DNA from 3 places in the Cellvibrio sp. GW822-FHT04B05 genome. Region 1 is predicted to be linked to each of the others. Evidence: predicted binding sites of a transcription regulator. Region 1 holds the regulator's gene; each other region holds the start of a gene.

The links. Region 1 encodes sigma-54, which starts transcription at its own class of promoters, with help from an activator protein. Its sites were predicted from a motif close to TGGCACANNNNTTGCNNT; they were not measured.
Region 2: AC1RJL_RS17205 (flagellar hook-length control protein FliK) is a predicted target of sigma-54. The motif match lies at 2,856-2,873, and genes of this name have one in related genera.
Region 3: flgA (flagellar basal body P-ring formation chaperone FlgA) is a predicted target of sigma-54. The motif match lies at 2,158-2,175, and genes of this name have one in related genera.

What each region holds. Positions count from the first base shown of each region.
Region 1 is NZ_JBXAMU010000001.1:553,332-560,208, reverse strand. It holds gene AC1RJL_RS02245 (KpsF/GutQ family sugar-phosphate isomerase) at 1-749, shown strand, start outside; gene AC1RJL_RS02240 (KdsC family phosphatase) at 800-1,342, shown strand; gene lptC (LPS export ABC transporter periplasmic protein LptC) at 1,346-1,957, shown strand; gene lptA (lipopolysaccharide transport periplasmic protein LptA) at 1,944-2,573, shown strand; gene lptB (LPS export ABC transporter ATP-binding protein) at 2,580-3,305, shown strand; gene AC1RJL_RS02220 (RNA polymerase factor sigma-54) at 3,510-5,165, shown strand; gene hpf (ribosome hibernation-promoting factor, HPF/YfiA family) at 5,310-5,600, shown strand; gene ptsN (PTS IIA-like nitrogen regulatory protein PtsN) at 5,697-6,149, shown strand; gene rapZ (RNase adapter RapZ) at 6,161-6,877, shown strand, end outside.
Region 2 is NZ_JBXAMU010000005.1:328,971-335,847, reverse strand. It holds gene fliJ (flagellar export protein FliJ) at 1-166, shown strand, start outside; gene AC1RJL_RS17220 (STAS domain-containing protein) at 355-660, shown strand; gene AC1RJL_RS17215 (ATP-binding SpoIIE family protein phosphatase) at 710-2,419, shown strand; gene AC1RJL_RS17210 (Hpt domain-containing protein) at 2,447-2,791, shown strand; gene AC1RJL_RS17205 (flagellar hook-length control protein FliK) at 2,945-4,384, shown strand; gene AC1RJL_RS17200 (flagellar basal body-associated FliL family protein) at 4,595-5,152, shown strand; gene fliM (flagellar motor switch protein FliM) at 5,163-6,227, shown strand; gene fliN (flagellar motor switch protein FliN) at 6,217-6,621, shown strand; gene fliO (flagellar biosynthetic protein FliO) at 6,634-6,877, shown strand, end outside.
Region 3 is NZ_JBXAMU010000005.1:102,739-109,615, reverse strand. It holds gene AC1RJL_RS16290 (CheR family methyltransferase) at 185-1,060, opposite strand; gene AC1RJL_RS16285 (chemotaxis protein CheV) at 1,115-2,071, opposite strand; gene flgA (flagellar basal body P-ring formation chaperone FlgA) at 2,276-3,073, shown strand; gene flgM (flagellar biosynthesis anti-sigma factor FlgM) at 3,296-3,616, shown strand; gene AC1RJL_RS16270 (flagella synthesis protein FlgN) at 3,708-4,184, shown strand; gene AC1RJL_RS16265 (DUF1592 domain-containing protein) at 4,593-6,877, shown strand, end outside.

The DNA.
Region 1 (6,877 bases):
TACACCCGGGCGAAGCCAGCCATGGCGATTTGGGGATGATCACCAAGAACGATATTTTGCTCGCCATCTCTTATTCGGGCACGTCAAACGAAATCGTCACCTTGTTGCCGCTGCTGAAACGCGCCGGAATTAAAATCATCAGCATGTGTGCCAATGCACAATCTACACTGGGCGAAGAGGCTGAAGTCAACCTGGATATCAGCGTCGTTGTTGAAGCCTGCCCGCTCGATCTCGCCCCCACCTCCAGCACTACAGCGACACTGGTGATGGGCGATGCCCTCGCGATTGCACTGCTTGAAGCGCGCGGTTTTACCGCCGAAGACTTTGCTTTTTCCCACCCCGGCGGTGCACTCGGGCGCAAGCTATTGTTACGTGTTGCCGATGTGATGCACGGCGGCGATGACATCCCGCGTGTAACTCCGGAAACGCCGATGCTGGGTGCATTGATGGAAATGTCGGAGAAGGGTTTTGGCATGACAACTGTCATGAGTCCTGCCGGAGATCTGCTCGGAATCTTTACCGATGGCGATTTACGCCGCAGTATCGACAAGGGTGTAGATATCCGCACCGCCAGTGTCGGGGAATTGATGAATACCAACCCAAAAATGCTGCGCGACAATACGCTGGCTGCAGAAGCACTGGCATTAATGGAGCAGGCAAAAATTAACGTATTACTTGTCACCAACGAACAAAAAGCGTTGGTGGGTGTCGTAAAAATCAATGACTTGCTGCGCGCAGGCATTATTTAATCAAAAAAAGCTGATCAATTGCGATTGATCAGCAGCACTGGAATCGCTGCATGAACCCCGAATTACGCGAACGCGCCGCGCGCATCAAACTTCTATTACTGGATGTCGACGGCGTACTGACCGATGGCCGCCTTTATTTCGGCAACCAGGGTGAAGAACTTAAATCGTTTAGCACGCTTGATGGCCAAGGCATCAAGGCGTTACAGAAAACCGGCGTTAAAGTAGGCATTATCACCGGCCGCACCAGCAATCTGGTCGCCCGCCGCGCAAGCGATCTGGGCATTACCCTGCTGGTACAAGGCCGTGAAGACAAATGGGAGGCCATGCAGGAAATCCTGCAAGAACACCCGTTCGCATTGGACGAAATCGCTTTCATGGGTGATGACTGGCCGGATTTGGGAGTAATGACCCGTGTTGGACTCGCATTTACTGTTGCTAATGCCCACGTTAGTGTAGCCGCCCGCGCACATTGGCAAAGCCGCGAGCGCGGTGGTGAAGGCGCAGTACGCGCAGCTTGTGATTTAATCATGCAGGCGCAGGATACTTTCGACGTAATGCTGGCATCTTATCTGGCAATCAAGGGTGAACACTAAGCAATGAAACTTTTGGAACGCGCCCAAAAAATTCCTCAATACGTGCCTGTTCCGTGGCTGGTGGCATTTGCTTTAGTCCTCTGCTTTTTTGCTTTTTCGCTGCGCCAGAAAGTAGATGTGGTTGGTTATGAATATGAGCCCAGCGGCTTCCCGCAGATTTATATGAAGGAAGTGGAGACGCGCGAATTTGATGTGCAAGGTAAATTGCATTACCAGTTGACGACTCCCCAAGTCACCCATTACCAAATGAATCCGGATGTGCCGTCAGACACTGATTACACCTTGATCGAGCAGCCTAATATGGCTTTCCATGATGCCGATTCCAATGCGCCCTGGTTAGTAACTGCCACTATCGGACGCAGTGAGGGCAACGGTCAATTGATTCGCCTGCTCGAAAATGTTCTTATCCAACAACAGACTCCGTCCCAGGGCTTGATCCAAATTACCACCAGCGAACTGCATGTGCGCCCCCGTGAACAATTCGCGGAAACTGACAAAGCTGTTAAGATGCGCAGCGCTAAAGGTCAGATAGATGCAAAAGGTATGGATGCCGACCTGGCGCAGAGTCGGCTTCAGTTAAAGTCCCAGGTTAAGGCTGTTTATGATCCCCGCTAAATTCCGTTTTACATTATCGCCAGTCGCGCTCGCGCTAACCGCACTCATCGCCAGTTACAGCGTCGCTACCTATGCCTTGCCCACTGACAAAAATGAAACTATTCGCGGCTCAGCCGACAACTTGACAGTCGACCAGAAAAACGGCGTGGCCACTTATACCGGATCGGTAAAAATTACCCAGGGGTCGCTGGTGATTTCGGCGGACTCCATCGTGATTCATACCAACTCCGACAGCAGCGTCGAGAAAATGATTGCCACCGGAAGCCCCGCCCGTTTCCAGCAACAACCGGAAAAAGATCAAGGTGTGGTGACTGCAGCAGCCAAGCAAATTACTTACACGCCGAACAACGAGCATTTATTGTTGGTCGAAAATGCGTCCGTTGAACAGAATGGCGCCGTCATGAGCGGCCCGCATATCGACTACGATCTGGTTAAAGAAGTAATGAAGGCCGCCGGCAATAATACCGCCAGTGGTGGTGGCCAGCGCATTGAAATCGTAATTCCACCCAAAGGTGGCAAAGCCGGTGACGACATCAAGATTATTTCGCCAAGCCAGTCCCAAAGCCCGGCATCAGCCAGTTCGTCCGCCGCCTCATCAACCGCATCATCAGACTGATACCTTATGCCCAGCTTGCACGCGCGCCATCTCGCCAAAAGTTACAAAAAACGCCAGGTTGTAATTGATGTTTCGATCACCGTGGAAAGCGGCCGCATCGTCGGCTTGCTCGGCCCCAACGGCGCCGGTAAAACCACCTGTTTTTATATGATTGCCGGCCTGGTTCCCGCTGATAATGGCACCGTGTTGATCGATGACCGCGATATTACCCAGCTACCGATTCACGGCCGCGCCCGCGCCGGTATTGGTTATTTGCCGCAAGAAGCATCGATTTTCCGCAAGCTGACGGTCGCCGATAATATTATGGCGATCCTTGAAACACGTCATGATCTCGACCGTCAACAGCGCCAGCAAAAGCTTGAATCGTTGTTGAATGAATTTCACATCACCCATATCCGCGACAGCTTGGGTATGGCGCTGTCCGGTGGTGAACGCCGCCGGGTAGAAATTGCCCGCGCATTGGCGACCGACCCCAAGTTCATCCTGCTCGATGAACCCTTTGCCGGTGTTGACCCTATTTCGGTGAATGACATCAAGGAGATTGTCCGCCATCTGAAAGATCGCGGTATCGGTGTGCTTATCACCGATCACAATGTGCGTGAGACGCTGGATATTTGCGAAACCGCTTATATTGTCAGTGAAGGCCATATCATTGCCGAAGGCGATGCCGAGACAGTGCTAAGCAACAGCAAAGTGCGCCAAGTCTATCTGGGTGAAAATTTCCGCTTGTAAACACCTCTTTAACTAGTCGCCTTAAGTGTTACCGACCGCCCGTCACCAGCACAATAGACCCCACATAAACGACTTGACAAGTAACAATCTTTGCCCATTAGGCATAAAGCTTGCTTAAGCTTATTGCTTGCGCGGCCAACCCTGACTAAACTCCACATAACTGATGTTTTCCATCCTGCGTTATAAGGGTTTGTCGTTCACATAATGAAGCAATCTCTCCAGCTTAAACTCGGCCAACAGCTGACCATGACTCCGCAATTGCAGCAGGCGATCCGCTTGCTGCAATTATCGACGTTAGACTTGCAACAAGAAATCCAGGAAGCACTCGAGTCCAATCCAATGTTGGAGATCGAAGAAGCTTTTGATTCGCCCAGCGCCGCCAACGAATATGAAGGCAGTGAGTTAGATAAAGCGGATTACACCCGTCAACTGGAAATTGCTGCCGAAGCCGGCGCCGATAATGGCACTGATTTCACTGCCAGCGAAAGTTACTCCGCCACCGCCGATAATAATTACGCCGAGAGCAATAGCTATTCGGAAGGTGAAAGTTTTGGCGAGGGCGAAAGCTTTGGTGAAAGCGAATCCTTCGGCGATTCCGATGTCTATGGCGACGGAGATAGTTTTAGCACTGACAATGGCGAATGGAATGAATCAATCCCCAGCGATTTGCCGGTAGACACCAGTTGGGATGACGTTTACCAATCCTCATCCAGCAGCAGCTCAAGCAATTACGACAACGAAGACAATGACTTCGAAAGCCGTCGCGCGGCTACTGACTCACTCTACGATCATTTGATGTGGCAACTGAACCTGACACCTATGTCGGATCGCGACCGCGTATTGGCGATGGCCATTATCGATGCGGTAGAACCCAGTGGCATGCTATCCATCACCGTCGAAGAAATTTTTGAAGGTATGCGCGGCGATTTCGAAGAGCTTGAACTCGATGAAGTCGAAGCGGTACAACACCGCCTGCAACAATTCGACCCCTGCGGCGTGTGCAGCCAAAATCTCTCCGAATGCCTGCTGGTGCAACTGCAACAACTCGATCCTAAAACGCCATTCCTGGATTCAGCCAAGTTAATCGCCAGGCAATATTTACCAATACTCGGCAGCCGCGATTATCGCCAGTTAATGCGCCGCACCAAACTCAAGGAAGCAGAACTCAGCATCGCTGTAGCGCTAATCCAAAGCTTGAATCCGCGCCCGGGCGATATGATTGCGAGCGGCGACACGGAATATGTTATTCCCGACGTGTTTGTTGAAAAACGTGATGGCCGCTGGATAGTTGAACTAAATCCGGATATTGCACCACGCCTGCGGATTAATTCGGACTATGCTTCTATGGTGAAGCGCGCCGATTCCAGCACTGACAACACCTTCCTCAAAGATAACCTGCAAGAAGCACGCTGGTTCCTGAAGAGCTTGCAGAGCCGCAATGAAACCTTGCTGAAAGTAGCGAGTTGTATTGTGGAAAAACAACGCGGCTTCCTGGACTACGGTCCTGAAGCAATGAAGCCATTGGTGCTACACGATATTGCTGAAATTGTAGAAATGCATGAGTCTACTATTTCGCGTGTCACCACGCAGAAATATATGCATACACCGCAAGGGATTTTTGAGCTGAAATATTTCTTCTCCAGCCACGTAAGTACTGATAGTGGCGGCGAATGCTCATCAACTGCGATTCGCGCGATTATTAAAAAATTGGTGAGCGCAGAAAACCCCAAAAAACCTTTGAGCGACAGCAAAATTACCGATCTGCTCGCCGAGCAAGGTATTCAAGTGGCGCGCCGTACCATTGCGAAATATCGCGAGTCCCTCAATATTCCACCGTCGAACGAGCGTAAAACTATTTAATACATTACTGGTCACTTGTAGTGCGACGGTTTTTCGAATGTAGTTGAATGTTGAATATTGAATAAAGTTCGGATCATAAATTCACAGATGTAATAGAGGTTGTGCAGGTTGCAACTGTTTTATTTCTAGCGAGAGGAAGTATCTATGCAAATAAATATCAGCGGTCGCCATGTAGAAGTTACCGATTCAATGAAAGAGTATGTCACCAGTAAACTGGAGCGCCTGACCCATCATCACGATCGCATCACCAGCACACACGTTATCCTCTCAGTCGACAAACTTATTCAAAAGGCAGAAGCCACCATTCACGTAAGCGGCAAAGATGTACATGCCGACGCGTCCCATGACGATCTTTACGCCGCAATCGATTTACTGACCGATAAGCTTGATCGCCAATTAATTAAACACAAAGAAAAAATGCGCAGCCATCGCTAATCGGCGCATGCACCAACCTGTTAACTGAACCTGTGCTGTCATCGCCATAAGCGATGACCACATTATCCAGCGAGAGATGCCCGGCATCACCCAGTCATGCAAATTCAAAATCTGATCACCCCTCGCCGAACCCTCTGCGGTGTCGAAGGCGGCAGTAAAAAACGCGCGCTGGAGTTGCTAGCCAACACCATTGCGCAGGACATTCCCGAAATTGATGCCGATGATTTATTTCGCCGCCTGATTGGCCGCGAACGTCTGGGCTCGACCGGCATTGGCCACGGTATCGCCATTCCCCACTGCCGCGCTGAACATTGCAACGGCACCGTCGGGGCGCTGATCACGTTGATAGACCCGATTGATTTTGATGCAATCGACTCACAACCCGTCGATATATTGTTTGCCATGTTAGTGCCGGAAGATGCCCATAGCGAACATTTGCAAACCCTCGCGGCACTTGCCGCAGCTTTGAATAATGCCGATTATCGCCAAACCCTGCGCGCCGCCAAAAGCAATGAAGCGCTCTACCAAGCGGCACTCGCCGCTCCTTAACAGGACCAATTATGCATCTGGTGATTGTCAGCGGCCTTTCCGGCTCAGGTAAAAGTACAGCACTGCATGTCCTTGAGGATGTGGGGTTTAACTGTATCGATAACCTGCCTGTCAGCCTATTGCCCGCACTGGTGGCCCAGATCCAGATTCATAAAGATGACCAACATCGCTTTGCGATTGGTATTGATGTGCGCAATGCATGGCAAGATTTGTCAATCTTCCCACAAATGATCAGTACCCTTAAAGAAGCGCACCTGCCATTCCAGACACTGTTTCTGGATTCACAACCCGCCGTACTTATTCAGCGTTTTAGTGAAACCCGACGCAAGCATCCGCTGTCAGATAAACACACCAGTTTAGAAGAGGCGATTGCTGCTGAACAAACTCTACTAGAGCCTATTCGCGACAGTGCAGATCAAGTGATTGATACCAGTCATTTGAACCTGCACGAGTTGCGCGACCTGGTGAAAGAACGAGTAGTTGGCCGCAGCGAATCGACTATGGCAATCCTGTTTGAATCTTTCGGATTTAAACACGGAGTTCCCGTGAATGCCGATCTGGTATTCGATGCGCGTTGCCTGCCCAATCCGCATTGGAAACCCAACCTGCGGCCGCAAACTGGCAAAGACCAGGAGGTTATCGACTTCCTGGAAGAGCAGGTGACAGTGAAGGAAATGTACGACGACATCGAGCATTACCTCACTCGCTGGTTGCCGCGTTACCAAGCC
Region 2 (6,877 bases), on a different contig from region 1:
CGTGCAAAAACAATGGCGTATTCTGCATCAAAAGCGTAAATCGATTGAAGACCTGATCACACGCTTGCAACACGAAGATAACATCCTGCTCGATAAACGCTTGCAGAAGGAGCTGGATGAATTAAGCTCCCAGCAGTTCCGGCACCGGTTGGATAACGAGCACTAAATGCGCATTGAATTGGTAATAGTTAATGTAAATTGGTCATTTGGGGCGGTTTTATCGCTTACTGACCATACTTGCGCGAAGTCGCCAGCAAGTCCGAGTTTATAGGCTATCCTTAGGTTGTGCTGGCGAGGGGTATCCCTTGCGTACTTGTTTTAAGAATGTTCAGAAGTTTTTTGATGAGGTAAGACATGGCGATCACGTCAACAGTTTCCCCTGATGGCAATCAAGTCACGATTTATATACAGGGCCGCTTCGATTTCAGTTCCCATCAGGAATTTCGCGGAGCTTACGAAAAACTGCCCCAGACCCCTACGCATTACCGGGTTGATTTGCAAGGCACTTCTTATCTGGATAGTTCTGCGTTGGGAATGTTATTGCTACTGCGTGATTATGCGGGCGGTGAACAATCCAGCATCCAGATCGTGAATTGTGCCCCCGATGTTAAAAAGATTTTATTAATCTCCAATTTTGAGCAATTGTTTGACATTCAATAGGTGAAGAGCTGGTTCGGTTGCGTGTTGAGGGATGTCTGGAAGCGAATTTATGAATGATGTACGTCGTTTAAAAATTTTGGTCGCTGATGATACTGACACCGACAGGCTTATACTTGAAAGCATTGTTCGAAAAGAGGGACATCATGTCATTTGTGCTTGTAATGGGCTTGAAGCAATTGAAGTTTATTCTACTGAAAAGCCGGATATTGTACTGCTCGATGCATTAATGCCCGAACTTGATGGTTTCGGTGCAGCACGCAAAATTAAAGAACTCGCCGGCGACGAATTAGTCCCTATTATTTTTCTGACTTCGCTTTCTGATACCGAATCCCTGGTTCAGTGCCTGGATGCAGGTGGCGATGACTTCCTCTCCAAGCCTTACAACCGCATTATCCTCCAAGCCAAAATCAAATCGTTTAACCGCATGCGCGAATTGCACAGCACCATGCTTACGCAACGCAATCAAATCGTGCAATACAACAATCGTCTATTGCAAGAACAAACTGTTGCCAAACACGTATTTGATAATGTTGCGCACAGTGGTTGCTTGAACGCGAGTAATGTCCGCTACTTTCTTTCATCACTCGCGGTATTTAACGGTGATGTGCTGGTAGCGGCGATGCGGCCGAACGGCAGTATGATGGTGCTGCTAGGTGATTTTACCGGGCATGGTTTGCCCGCTGCGATTGGCGCTATGCCACTGGCATCGACCTTTTATGGCATGGTGCCAAAAGGTTTTTCCATGACGGATATTCTGCGCGAAATTAATGGCAAGCTGAAAAATATTTTGCCGGTGGGAATCTTTTGTTGCGCCGCTATGATGGATATCAATTTCCGCAAAAAGAAGTTGAAAATCTGGAATGGTGGTCTGCCCGATTGTTTTGTTTATCACAACAAAAATGGCAATGTTACCGCCGTTAAATCCACTCATTTACCGCTCGGTGTTTTATCCAATCGCGCCTTCAAAGATAACTGCGAATATTTTGAGTTGGAGCAAGAGGACAGAATTTTTGTTTGGTCCGATGGAATTCATGAAGCGCGTAATTCTAATGGCGAAATGTTTGGTGAGGAGCGCTTACAGCAAGTTTTTAGCCGCAACCGTGAGCCGGATCGCCTATTCAATGACATTATTGAAGGGGTGCAGCAGTTCGTTGGTAATGGGGAAAAGGATGATGATTTATCCTTGCTGGAAATTCGTATGGATGAACCAGTGCGCGTGAATAGTTTTTCCAAGGAGGCCAGTGATCGTTTTGGTAACTCCGAAATCGAATGGACTATGAGTTTTGAAGTAAAACCCACCAGTTTTAAGGTCTTTGACCCATTACCCATGCTGTTAAATGTGTTGATGGAAGTACCCAGTCTGCGCGCTTTCAGCAGCACGCTTTACACTATCCTTGCCGAGTTATACACCAATGCTTTGGAACACGGTGTGCTAAAACTGGATTCGGAACTCAAGCGCACACCCGATGGCTTCTCGGAATATTACGTATTACGCGAGCAGCGGATTAAAGAGGTTAGCGAGGGATTTGTCCGTATTTATATCGCCCACAAAACCAATGAGAATGGCGGTCTGTTGAAGGTGCGAATCGAAGACAGTGGCGATGGTTTTGATCATCAATCTCGCTCGACTGATAATCTGGCATCTTTTGGTTATAGCGGACGCGGTATTGCACTGGTGGAAAAACTTTGTGGTACCGTAACCTATCTCGGTTGCGGTAATATCGTTGAAGTCGCCTTTTCCTGGGTGAATGATGACTGAGTGGACGATAAGTATTTATAAATAGTGATGAGATACCAATCAATGGAACATCTGGATTACGAGACCTTAAAAACACTTAAAGACGTGATGGAAGATGATTTTGCATTGTTAATTGATACTTTCATCCAGGATTCCACCGAGCGTATTCGTATCCTGCATGAAGTTATTCAGGGCACAGATGCAGATTTGATCCGTCGCGCTGCCCATAGTTTTAAAGGAAGCAGTAGCAATATTGGTGCGCCGCAGTTATCAGCCCTATGTTCTGCAATGGAAAAAAAGGCATTGGCCGGTAATTTCGACGGCTTGGCTGATGATCTTTCCTGTGTCGAACAAGAATTTGCCCAAGTGCAGACGTTACTGCGGGCACTTTAACTCAAGTCATTTATTCGTTATCCCTTCTGGCATCTTCCAATCATTTCCAGCTCATTTCGTGAATTGGCACTTGCTTTGCAAATACTCTCCTGAACCTAAACATTGACTGATTGAGCGGCAATCCCTTGCCGTGAGTCATAGCAGGAACAGCAGATGAATAATGGTAATCTCTTAAATACGTTAATGGGTGCAGTCAGCGCAAATACAGCGGCGGTAAAAACAACCGCTGCCAACACTCGCGCAGAGACGGGTGAGAAGTTCCAGCAAGCGCTTGAGCAAGCTCGGCCAGAAGTTGCCGCTCGTAAACCAATATCCCGTAAAGAGGCGACTCCTGCAGAGCGCTCTGACGCTGCTCGTCCGGCGTCAAAAACAGCTACTCAGCGCCCATCTCAACAAGAGACCCGTGGAGCGGAAGGTGCGAAAAAGTCACCGGTTGCAGATCGAAAAGTCGCAGAGAATGCCGTTAAAAGTCATTTGTCCACACGCGATGTAAAGGCAGATAAGCTTATCGATGCGCCACAAGATGATACTCAAGCGGTTGCTGCAGCCTCTGTGACCGGAAATTGGTTATTGGTAGATCCTGCCGTTGTTATTGATAGTGAGCTATCCGAACTTCCGTTATCGCTGGATGTTTTATCCGGGTTGCCTGTGGATTCATTGTTAACATCTGATACCGGCGATAAAGACCTCACTGACGTGGAGGATGCCAGCTTATTGGCGGGAGTATTGTCGGTAGTGCCATCAGATTTACCTGAAGTCGAAAATGCCGGGTTATCTCCACTGGAGGCATCTACCCAAGCGGGACTTGCGCAAGCAATTACTGGATTATCAGTCAATGCCCAGGCAAATGATGCTCAAATATCCACGGCACAATTAATCAGTGGAAGCTTGTCGGGCAAAGCGCTTGATGGACTGTCCATTGATACGGCAGCAGATACACCTACTGGAGAAGGCGAGACCATCGTTGATATTGATGCAGGAAAAAATCCGGATTTTCTACTGTTGAACGCGAAAGCAGCGCTGGATAAGCTGACAGAGACTAATATGGCTGCCTTGGACAAATCCACCCCGGCAGCCGATCTGGCAAAGCCGGCTGCAGCTAGCGCAGCAATTGAAACTCTTACACGTTTGACCGAGGCACAGTCGCCTGCCACGCGGGCATTTGTCGTGCAAACAGGCGTTCCCGTAACTGTGGGTACTGCGCAATGGAGTCAGGCTGTTGGGGATAAAGTCCTCTGGCTTGCTGCGCAAAATGTCAGTTCCGCCGAAATACGGTTAGACCCGCCTGAACTCGGTCCTATGCAAGTGAAAGTGAGTGTCAATCAGGATCAAGCCAGCATTACCTTCACCAGTCCGCATCATGTAGTGCGTGAGGCATTGGATCAGCAATTGAGTCGCCTGCGTGAAATGTTCGCGGAGCAAGGTTTGAACCTAGCGCACGTGGATGTCTCTGACAAGTCGTTCGCTCAACAGGAACGCGAACAGGACGAAGCAAACAAAGGTCAAGCTAATTCTGGCGTGGATGATGAAGAAGTAGCGCCAGTGGCAATGACCCAGGCTATCTCTATACGCCTTGTTGATCATTACGCCTAACGCGTTTAAGTACCACAGTCACTCCCGACATTGGCGAGAACCTGATCAATTTGGTCGGGTTCTCTACGCCATTGTTTTGTATCAGATTTCTTTTCTATTTATCCCTTCTCCTCCTCGCAAACCCTTCATCCGCTGCTAAGCTTTCAAGGGCGATACTGGCATAGGTATTGCTGAAACCCATTTAGCCTCTGAAAGTGACGGAGTTTTGACATGGCGGCAGCCCCAAAAGCGAAAAATGATGCAGGCAGTCCGGATGCCGCACCTAAAAAGAAAAAGCTGTTTTTAATGATTGGCATCGCAGTAGCGCTGATTGCAGTGTCTATTGGCGGTACCGTTGTAGCATTAAAAGTGTTATCGCCGATACCGGAAGCAGGCAAAGCCGTAGAAGCGGAGGGGCATGCCAAAGAGAATCTTGCGCCCGCTATTTATTATGCAATGACGCCCAACTTTACGATTAATTTTAATGTAAATGGCCGTCAACGTTATTTGCAGGCGGCAATTACCTTGATGTATCGCGATCCGCTATTGGAGAGTCTATTGAAATTGCACATGCCCGCCATCCGCAACGGGTTGGTCATGTTATTGAGCACGAAAAATTTTGATGAGTTACAAACCAGTGAAGGCAAGGAAAAGTTGCGTGAAGAAGCACTGGAAATTATTCGCAACTATGTGCAAAAAGAACAAGAGGTGCTCGGTGCTGCAGGTAAAAAAGAGGCTTCCTCTGCAAATGTCGAACAAGTGTTGTTTACCAATTTTGTAATGCAATAAGGAAACATCTGTGCAAGATCTTCTCTCGCAAGACGAAATTGACGCGCTCCTCCATGGCGTCGATGACGGTGACATAGATACCGAAGCGGACATAGAGCCCGGTGCGGTTAAAACGTATGATCTCACCAGTCAAGATCGAATTGTGCGTGGGCGTATGCCTACGCTGGAAATGATCAATGAACGTTTTGCGCGCTATACCCGCATCAGTATGTTTAACCTGCTTCGCCGGACGGCGGATGTTTCTGTCGGTGGTGTGCAGATTCAAAAATTTGGTGAGTACGTTCACACGCTTTATGTTCCTACGAGCTTGAATATGGTGAAGTTCCGGCCACTGCGCGGGACCGCATTAATTATTCTTGACGCGCGTTTGGTATTTAAATTGGTTGATAATTTTTTTGGTGGTGATGGTCGCCATGCAAAAATTGAAGGCCGTGAATTTACGCCGACAGAATTGCGTGTTGTACAAATGGTATTGAACCAGGCATTTATCGATTTAACCGAAGCCTGGAAAGCGGTATTTCCGATCAATTTTGAATACGTTCATTCAGAAGTAAACCCCTCCCTTGCGAATATTGTCAGCCCCAGTGAAGTGGTGGTTGTCAGTACCTTTCATATCGAACTCGATGGTGGTGGTGGCGAGATGCACATCACTGTTCCTTATTCGATGATCGAGCCGATTCGTGAAGTGTTGGATGCGGGTTTGCAAAGCGATAGTGATGAACACGATGAGCGTTGGGAAAAAGCCCTGCGTGAAGATGTACTCTCAGCCAGCGTGGAGTTGGAATGCGATATTGTTCGCCGCGATATTACCCTGCGTGATATTGTCGATTTAAAGGAAGGCGATATTATTCCAATTGAATTCCCTGATTATCATGTATTAACCGCGAACGGTGTTCCTATGTTTCGAACACAGCTCGGACAAACCAATGGTTTTTTAAGTTTAAAAATCCGTGAGTTTATTGACCGTAGCAGTGCCTACAACATTACCGGCACCAAAAGTGACGCTACAAAAGCCGGTGCTGGTGGCAATGACGAAAGCATGAATGCAAATAAAGGTGGAAAAAATGGCAAATGATGATGTTGATCAAGACTCAATGGCAGACGATTGGGCGGCTGCTATGGCGGAACAGGCTGATGTTGAGGAAGCCATGGCCAGTGCGGTGTCTTTTGATGAATTAAAAAATGAAGTATTGAAACAGCCAGCAGGCAGCCCCGACCTGGATGTCATTCTGGATATTCCGGTATCGATATCAATGGAAGTAGGGCGCACATCGATTACGATTCGCAATTTATTACAACTTAATCAAGGTTCGGTTATTGAATTGGATCGTCTTGCGGGTGAGCCGCTGGATGTGTTGGTCAATGGCACATTGATCGCGCATGGTGAAGTGGTTGTGGTGAATGAAAAATTTGGTATACGTATGACGGATGTTATCAGCCCGGCAGAACGCATTAAAAAATTGCGCTAGGAATTTTTAAGAATGCAGTCACGATCAAAAGTTTCCTTGGTTTTCACAACTTGTCGATGGTTGACGTTTGCAGGTCTGCTAATTTCACTTTCTACGGTTCATGCAGAAACACCTACTACAAATAATGTTGAGTCTTCAGTTGCGGCAGTTCAGCAAGAGAGAGTAGTTTCTTCGTTAGCAGCCGGTGTCCAATCGCCAACAACAGAAATAACGACTGAGGCAAATACTGAAGCCGTTCCTCCTTTTTACCAAAAAA
Region 3 (6,877 bases), on a different contig from region 1:
AACGAAGGCCAATAGAAAAGCGGCAAACAACAAGCGGCAAAGGCTTTCCGCCTGTAAGTACAGGAAAATCACCTGAGCGGCAAAGGGGAATTGCGGTAAATACGCGCGCAAGAAGAAAAGCCGGATGTTGAGTCCGGCTCTCGATAAAAGCGTATCGCCTGATGGATTGGGTCTAGAAAAGGCGTCAAATTGCCCGATAGAGAATGCCCGGTTCGCATCGAACCATTTCAAACAAATCAGCAGCGCCCGCCAATCCTTCTGATGATCCCAGGAAGAGAATGCCTTGCGGTTTCAGGGAAGCATGGATTTTTTGCAGGATCTGCCGTTTTAGCTCGGCATTGAAGTAAATCAGTACATTGCGGCAAAAGACGATATCGAATTTGCCCAAAGCGGCGTAAGAATCCATCAAGTTGAGCGAGCGAAAATCGATACGTTCTTTCGCAACGCTTTTAACACGCCAGATTGCCGGTTCAGGATTATCAAAATAGCGCTCTAACCGTTCGGCGGATAAGCCACGCAATACCGACAGCTTGTCATACTCACCGCGCTTGGCTTGCTCCAACACAGTCGATGACAAGTCAGTCGCCACAATCTGCACTTGTCGCGCTAAATTGCCCATCGCCTGGCGCTTGTATTCTTCCACCACCATGCTGATGGAATACGGCTCCTGTCCCGAAGAACAGGCCGCCGACCAGATACGCACTGGCCCAAACATCCGGTTATTGCCTGCCATTAACTGCGGCAACAGCGTATTTTTAAGGTGATCGTAAGGATAATTATCGCGAAACCAGAAGGTTTCATTGGTAGTCATCGAATCCACAACCTGATCTTTCAGCTTACGGTTGACTCCCAGCTTTAATACTCGCACCAGTTCACCGAACGAGGCGATATTGTTCTCCTCCAGAATGCGGCGAATGCGGTTAGTCACTAGATATTGTTTGTTATCGCCCAGCGAAATGCCGCAGGCGTCTTCGAGGAATTGGCGAAATTGATCAAACTCGGTCTGGTCGATGCTGTCGCGACCCGACGGTTTGGCAAAGGACGACTCTTTATTAATCATAAATTTCCAATGTAAAACAATTGCCGCGCGTCAATTCACCACAGCAATACAGGATCACGCTTCTTCTGGCGGTAACAAGCTTTCACCGGTAATCGCCAACACACGGTCATTCACACGTTTTGCCAGTTCATCCGGATGGAATTTCGCCAGGAAGTCGTCCGCTCCCACCTTGCGCACCATGGCCTCATTAAAAACGCCACTGAGCGAGGTGTGGAGGACAATATGCAGTTTTTTCAGGTCAGGATGATTACGCACTTCTGCGGTAAAGGTGTAGCCATCCATCTCCGGCATTTCGATGTCGCAGATAATCATAATCAGTTCAGAATACGGGTCCTTGCCTTCTTTCAAGATGTCCTGCAGATACCTGAAGCCCTCTGCCCCGTCCTTCTTGAGTGTGGTTTTGATTCCCATGCTCTCAACCACACGCTGAATTTGCTTACGTGCAATAGTCGAGTCATCAATAATCAGTACGTGTTTTTGCACCACGCGATCGGCAATGCCATCCTCAATCACACCGGCGCTCACGTCTTCACGCGCAGGCGACACTTCCGCGAGGATTTTCTCAACATCGATAATCTCAACCAACTGGCCGTCCACCTGGGTAACGGCGGTCAGGTAATGCTCTCTACCTGCTCCCTTGGGCGGTGGATGGATATCGCCCCAGTTCATATTGACAATGCGCTCAACCGAACGGACCAGGAAACCTTGGGCAGTGCGATTGTATTCAGTGATGATCACGAAGCAACTTTCAATATCCGGTAACTCGCGGCGGCCAATGGCCAGGTTCATATCCATGATCGGCAAAGTGCCGCCGCGGATATGGGCAACACCCCGTACCACTGAGCTACGGCCGGGGATCGCGTTTAGCTGCGGGCACTGCAATACCTCTTTCACTTTAAAGACGTTGATGCCATACAGCTGTTGACCGCCGAGCCGAAACAACAGGAGCTCAAGACGGTTCTGCCCAACCAGCTGTGTGCGCTGATTGACACTATCCATTACACCAGCCATGTAATTACCTCATTTATTCTCAACATTAGGGCCACATTAATCTCAACAATAGGACCAAGGCTATCGATGATTCGATTACCACCATACGGCACAGTATTTGCTTTGATGCTAACTAAAGCAGCTTAGCGGCAAAAAACTGCCAGACTTTAGTCATTCATGATCCAGACCGGCACTCAGTTCTTACCCTTGAGGATAGGACAAAATATGGAACTTCCTAGTTTTTATAGCACTTTCTTGCGGAAATTTTTGCGCCACAGCAAAAGCGGGAAAGCTATAGCTGAACAGCAACTAGCCCCTGTTAAAGCGGCAATCCCTGGTCAAACGGGATTGGTTTTCCTATTGTGTGGGCTCGCCCCTTTAGCCTCGGCCCAGATTTATCCGTCAAACCAGCTAAAACAAGATATCGCCAGTTTTTTGGCGACTGAGTACAAACAGGTTGACCACCAACGCATCGATATCAGCGTCGGTAACCTGGATAATCGCCTTCGTCTTGCCACCTGTGATCACGCGCCGGTTTTCACCAGCCAGGATCCAACAGGCTTCGGCGGCAATATCAGCGTCAAGGCCCAATGTAGCGGTAGCCAGCCTTGGGCAGTACACGTTCCGGCGCAAGTGACTATTTATCGGGAAATTCCCGTCGCCATTCGCGACATCGCACGTGGTGAAGTGATTAGCCAGGCACAGATGACCGTCAGCCTTGTAAACATCAGCAGTATTCGCCAGGAGTTTTTACCCGAAGCGCGTGCCATTTTCGGCAAAGAGGCCAAGCGTAATATCAGCAAAGGCGAACCGTTTAAAACCGCCATGTTAGATGCTCCCACCGTCGTTAAACGCGGTGAAATCGTAATGCTGGAATCCCTTGCGGGCAGTATTAAAGTGAGCAGCGCAGGCACGGCAATGGTGGATGGTCGGGTCGGCCAGAAGATTCGCGTACGCAATAATTCGTCCGAACGGATCATCAGCGGGATTGTTGTGAGCCAGGGCGTAGTACAAACCTTGTGATAGAGGAAAGTTTTTTTAAATTATTGCTAAAGTTAAGCGGCCGCCGGCCGATAAGACTGCCAGGGACTCTTTTTATCAAGCACGTTTTAACTGGTTATCAAACGTGTTGTTAAATTGGTTTTAGGAAGAGGCTCTATTGTCACGCCATAGCAACCGCGACATCTTTAGTAAAGTTAATCGCCGAATGAGGTCAATCGCCACTGAGGCAAATAGGGGAAAAACATGAACTTCAACACCAACAATACATTGGACTCTGTCAGCGCTAAAGGTGCTCGCACCAAGCCTGCCGTACCTAATGCACCAGAAGCAAAAGCACCAGCCGCTCCTGATGCCGCACCCGTCAGCAAAGGCGCTAGCGATCAAGTGGTATTGAGCCAGGAGGCCCAAACCTTGGGGCGCTTGCAAGCCAAAATCAATACTTCACCCGATGTTGATCTGGAAAAAGTAGCGGAAATCAAACGCGCAATCGCTGAAGGCCGCTTTGAGATTAACCCCGAGCGTATTGCCGAAAATATGCTCAACCAGAATGAACTTCTGGGCTAGAAATCGCTTTCAGGATTAACGCAGCCCTCCCCCGGGGTTTTGTTGGTTCGCCACCCGTTTTAGTTGTACCACCCAAAATGAAGAGGTTGCTATGTCTCTCGATATTAGTTCGCTGCGCGACATGATTACGCAGGATTCCGCTGCACTTGCCCAACTTAAACAGCTCCTCACCTATGAGCGAGAGCAATTGGAGCAGCGCAAACAAGATGAACTCTCCAGGATCGTGGAAAAAAAATCAGTGCTTGTTGACCAATTGAATGTCAGCGCCAAGCAACGCCAACATATCCTTACCACTCTTGGTCTACCCGCCAACGCGGCAGGTTGGGATATATTTTTACAGCGCAACACTGCTACCCTGCCCCTGCGTGACGAATGGAAGCAGTTGGTCGGCGAATTTGAAGAATGCCAGAAGATGAACGATATCAATGGCAAAATGATCGCCCGCTCACAACAAACATTAAACCATCTACTTGGCTTATTGCGTGGCAAAGTTGCCGCCCCATCGCTCTACACTGCAAACGGCACCAAGGCCCAACAGACATCGTCTTACACCGTCGCTAAAGCGTAATACTGCAAATCCAATCAAAAGGGCGCGACCGCAAAGTTGCGCCCTTTTTTATTCTTGCCAATTCCATTACGCCCGCACTTGGTTCAATACCACCATTCATGCACCCCACCTGTGCAAGATTTCATGTATTTTGATGTAAAGCTGTTTTCTTGGGCAGCAAATAATAATTCATATCCATTTGATTTATAAAAACTAAATAAAAATTAACAATAATAATTGACCATATGGTCATGTAATTGGACTGGGTTTTGCTATTCACTAGCCTGTGCGCTTGTCGCTCCAAATTACATTAGCTTCGGCCAACTTATATCGAAGCACTCAACCACGTTAGCCAAAAACAATATGAAACCGAGCCAGATTCACCCAACGCGTGCCCTGCTGTTTTCACTTGCCTGCATGATGGGGAGCATGACATTAGCCAATCCCTCGAGTAAAGCAGAAGAGTTCCTCGAAAAACATTGCGCCCGCTGCCACAACGACGAACGCATGGCGGGCAATTGGACCCTGTCTGATGTCAGCATGGACGATGTTGCCCAAGGAATGAATTTAACTGATTGGGAAAGCGTGCTGCGCGTGACACAGCGCGGCGAAATGCCACCAACAAGTCGGCCGCAGCCCAGCCATGAAGAATTGACTGGTTTTATCGATTGGCTGCAAGGCTCGCTTGATCAATATGCCGTTGCCAATCCTAATCCTGGCCGCGCCACTTTGCGCCGGTTGAATCGCAACGAATACAGCAACGCGGTGCGCGACTTGCTGGATATGAATCTCGATCTCAGTGATGCGCTACCTGCCGATGATTCGGGCTACGGTTTCGACAATATCGCCGATGTACTTTCAGTATCCCCGGTGTTGATGGACCGCTATCTTGCGGTCGCCGGCAAAGTGAGCCGCCTCGCTGTGGGGTTGGGTTCCGATCAACCTTACACCACCACTTATCCGCTCCCCAAAGACGGCTCCATACTCAACCAGGGCGTGCCCTCTTACGACGAACGCATGAGCAATAATTTGCCGCTGGATTCCCGTGGTGGCGGTGTATTCAATTACTATGCGCCGCACGATGGTGTGTACGAAATCAGCGGTTACCTCAACTCCAACACCAACAATGAAGTTGATCGCCTCGAAGAAAATCGTGTAAGCCTGCGCGTGCCGCTCACTGCCGGTTCCCACGCAATCGGCCTGTCCTTCCGCAAAGAGCTTGCGTTGGATGAGCGCGTGCAAATCCTGCGCAATACCACCGAGGAGGTGCCACTACCCACCGCGCCGCCAACATCACTGACATTGGATTTTGTGGTAGATGGCGCGCGCGTTGGCAATGCGCAAGTGCCTTCCTATTTCATGTCACCGCGCTATGCGCAGCAAAATTTTCCGCGCGATGTATTGGAGATTAATGTCGCCGGTCCTTACGACGTAACCGGCCCCGGCGATACTGCGAGCCGCAAAAAAATCTTTAGTTGTACCCCCGGATTCTGGCCATTCAATGAAAAATATTGTGCGGAAAAAATTATCAGCTCGCTCGCGCGACAAGCCTATCGTCGCCCGGTAAACGAGAGCGATATTACCCGCTTGATGAAAGTGTATAACCAGACAAAAGACGCCGCAGGTTTTGCGCAAGGCATAGCCGCTGCAGTGCAGGCAATTTTGGTTTCGCCGAGCTTTTTATTTTTGTACGAGAGCGACCCGCAAGATGCCGCGCCCGGTTTTGTACATCGCATTAGCGACCTGGAATACGCCTCCCGTCTCGCACTCTTTTTATGGAGCAGCTTGCCGGATGAAGAATTGTTGCAGCTGGCCGAAGATGAAAAATTACGCAAGCCGGATGTGTTACACCAGCAAGTTGCGCGCATGCTGGCTGATGACCGCGCGCTTGCGCTCGAACAAAACTTTGCCGGTCAATGGCTGTACTTGCGCAACCTGGAATTCCATCGCCCTGACGTAAAAGAATTTCCCGAATTCGATGTGCCTTTGCGCGATGCAATGAAGCGCGAAAGTGAATTGTTTTTTTCATCGATTGTGCGCAACAACGCCAGCATCCTCGACTTTATCAAAAGCGATTACACCTTCCTGAACGAACGCTTGGCCGAACATTACGGCATCACCGGCATAACCGGCCCGGAGTTGCGTCGCGTTGCGCTCGCGCCCGATTCCATGCGCGGTGGCTTGCTCGGCCAAGCCAGTGTCCTCACCGTCACCTCCTATGCCAACCATACCTCGGTCGTTCGCCGCGGCCAGTGGGTACTTGCCAATTTATTAGCTGCGCCTCCACCGCCAGCGCCGCCGGATGTCCCTGCACTGAAAGCGCAATCCTCTAACGGAAAAGTGTTGAACGCGCGCGAACAATTGGCGCAGCACAGCAAAGATCCGGCTTGCCATTCCTGCCATGTGCGCATGGACCCGATTGGTTTATCACTGGAGAAATACGATGCAATCGGTCGCTTGCGCGCACTGGATGCCGGTCGCCCTATCGACGTAACTACCGCTATGCCGAATGGCCGCAAATTTGAAGGTTTATACGGCTTGCAGGATGTGCTGATGGAAAGCCGCGACCAATTTGCCGCTGCCTTCACCGAACGCTTGATGATTTACGCCTTGGGGCGCGGCTTGGAAGCAAACGATCAGCCGAAAGTGCGCCAGATTATCCGCGCAGCAAAAGCAAACAATTACCCCATGCACGACATTATTTTGGGGATTTT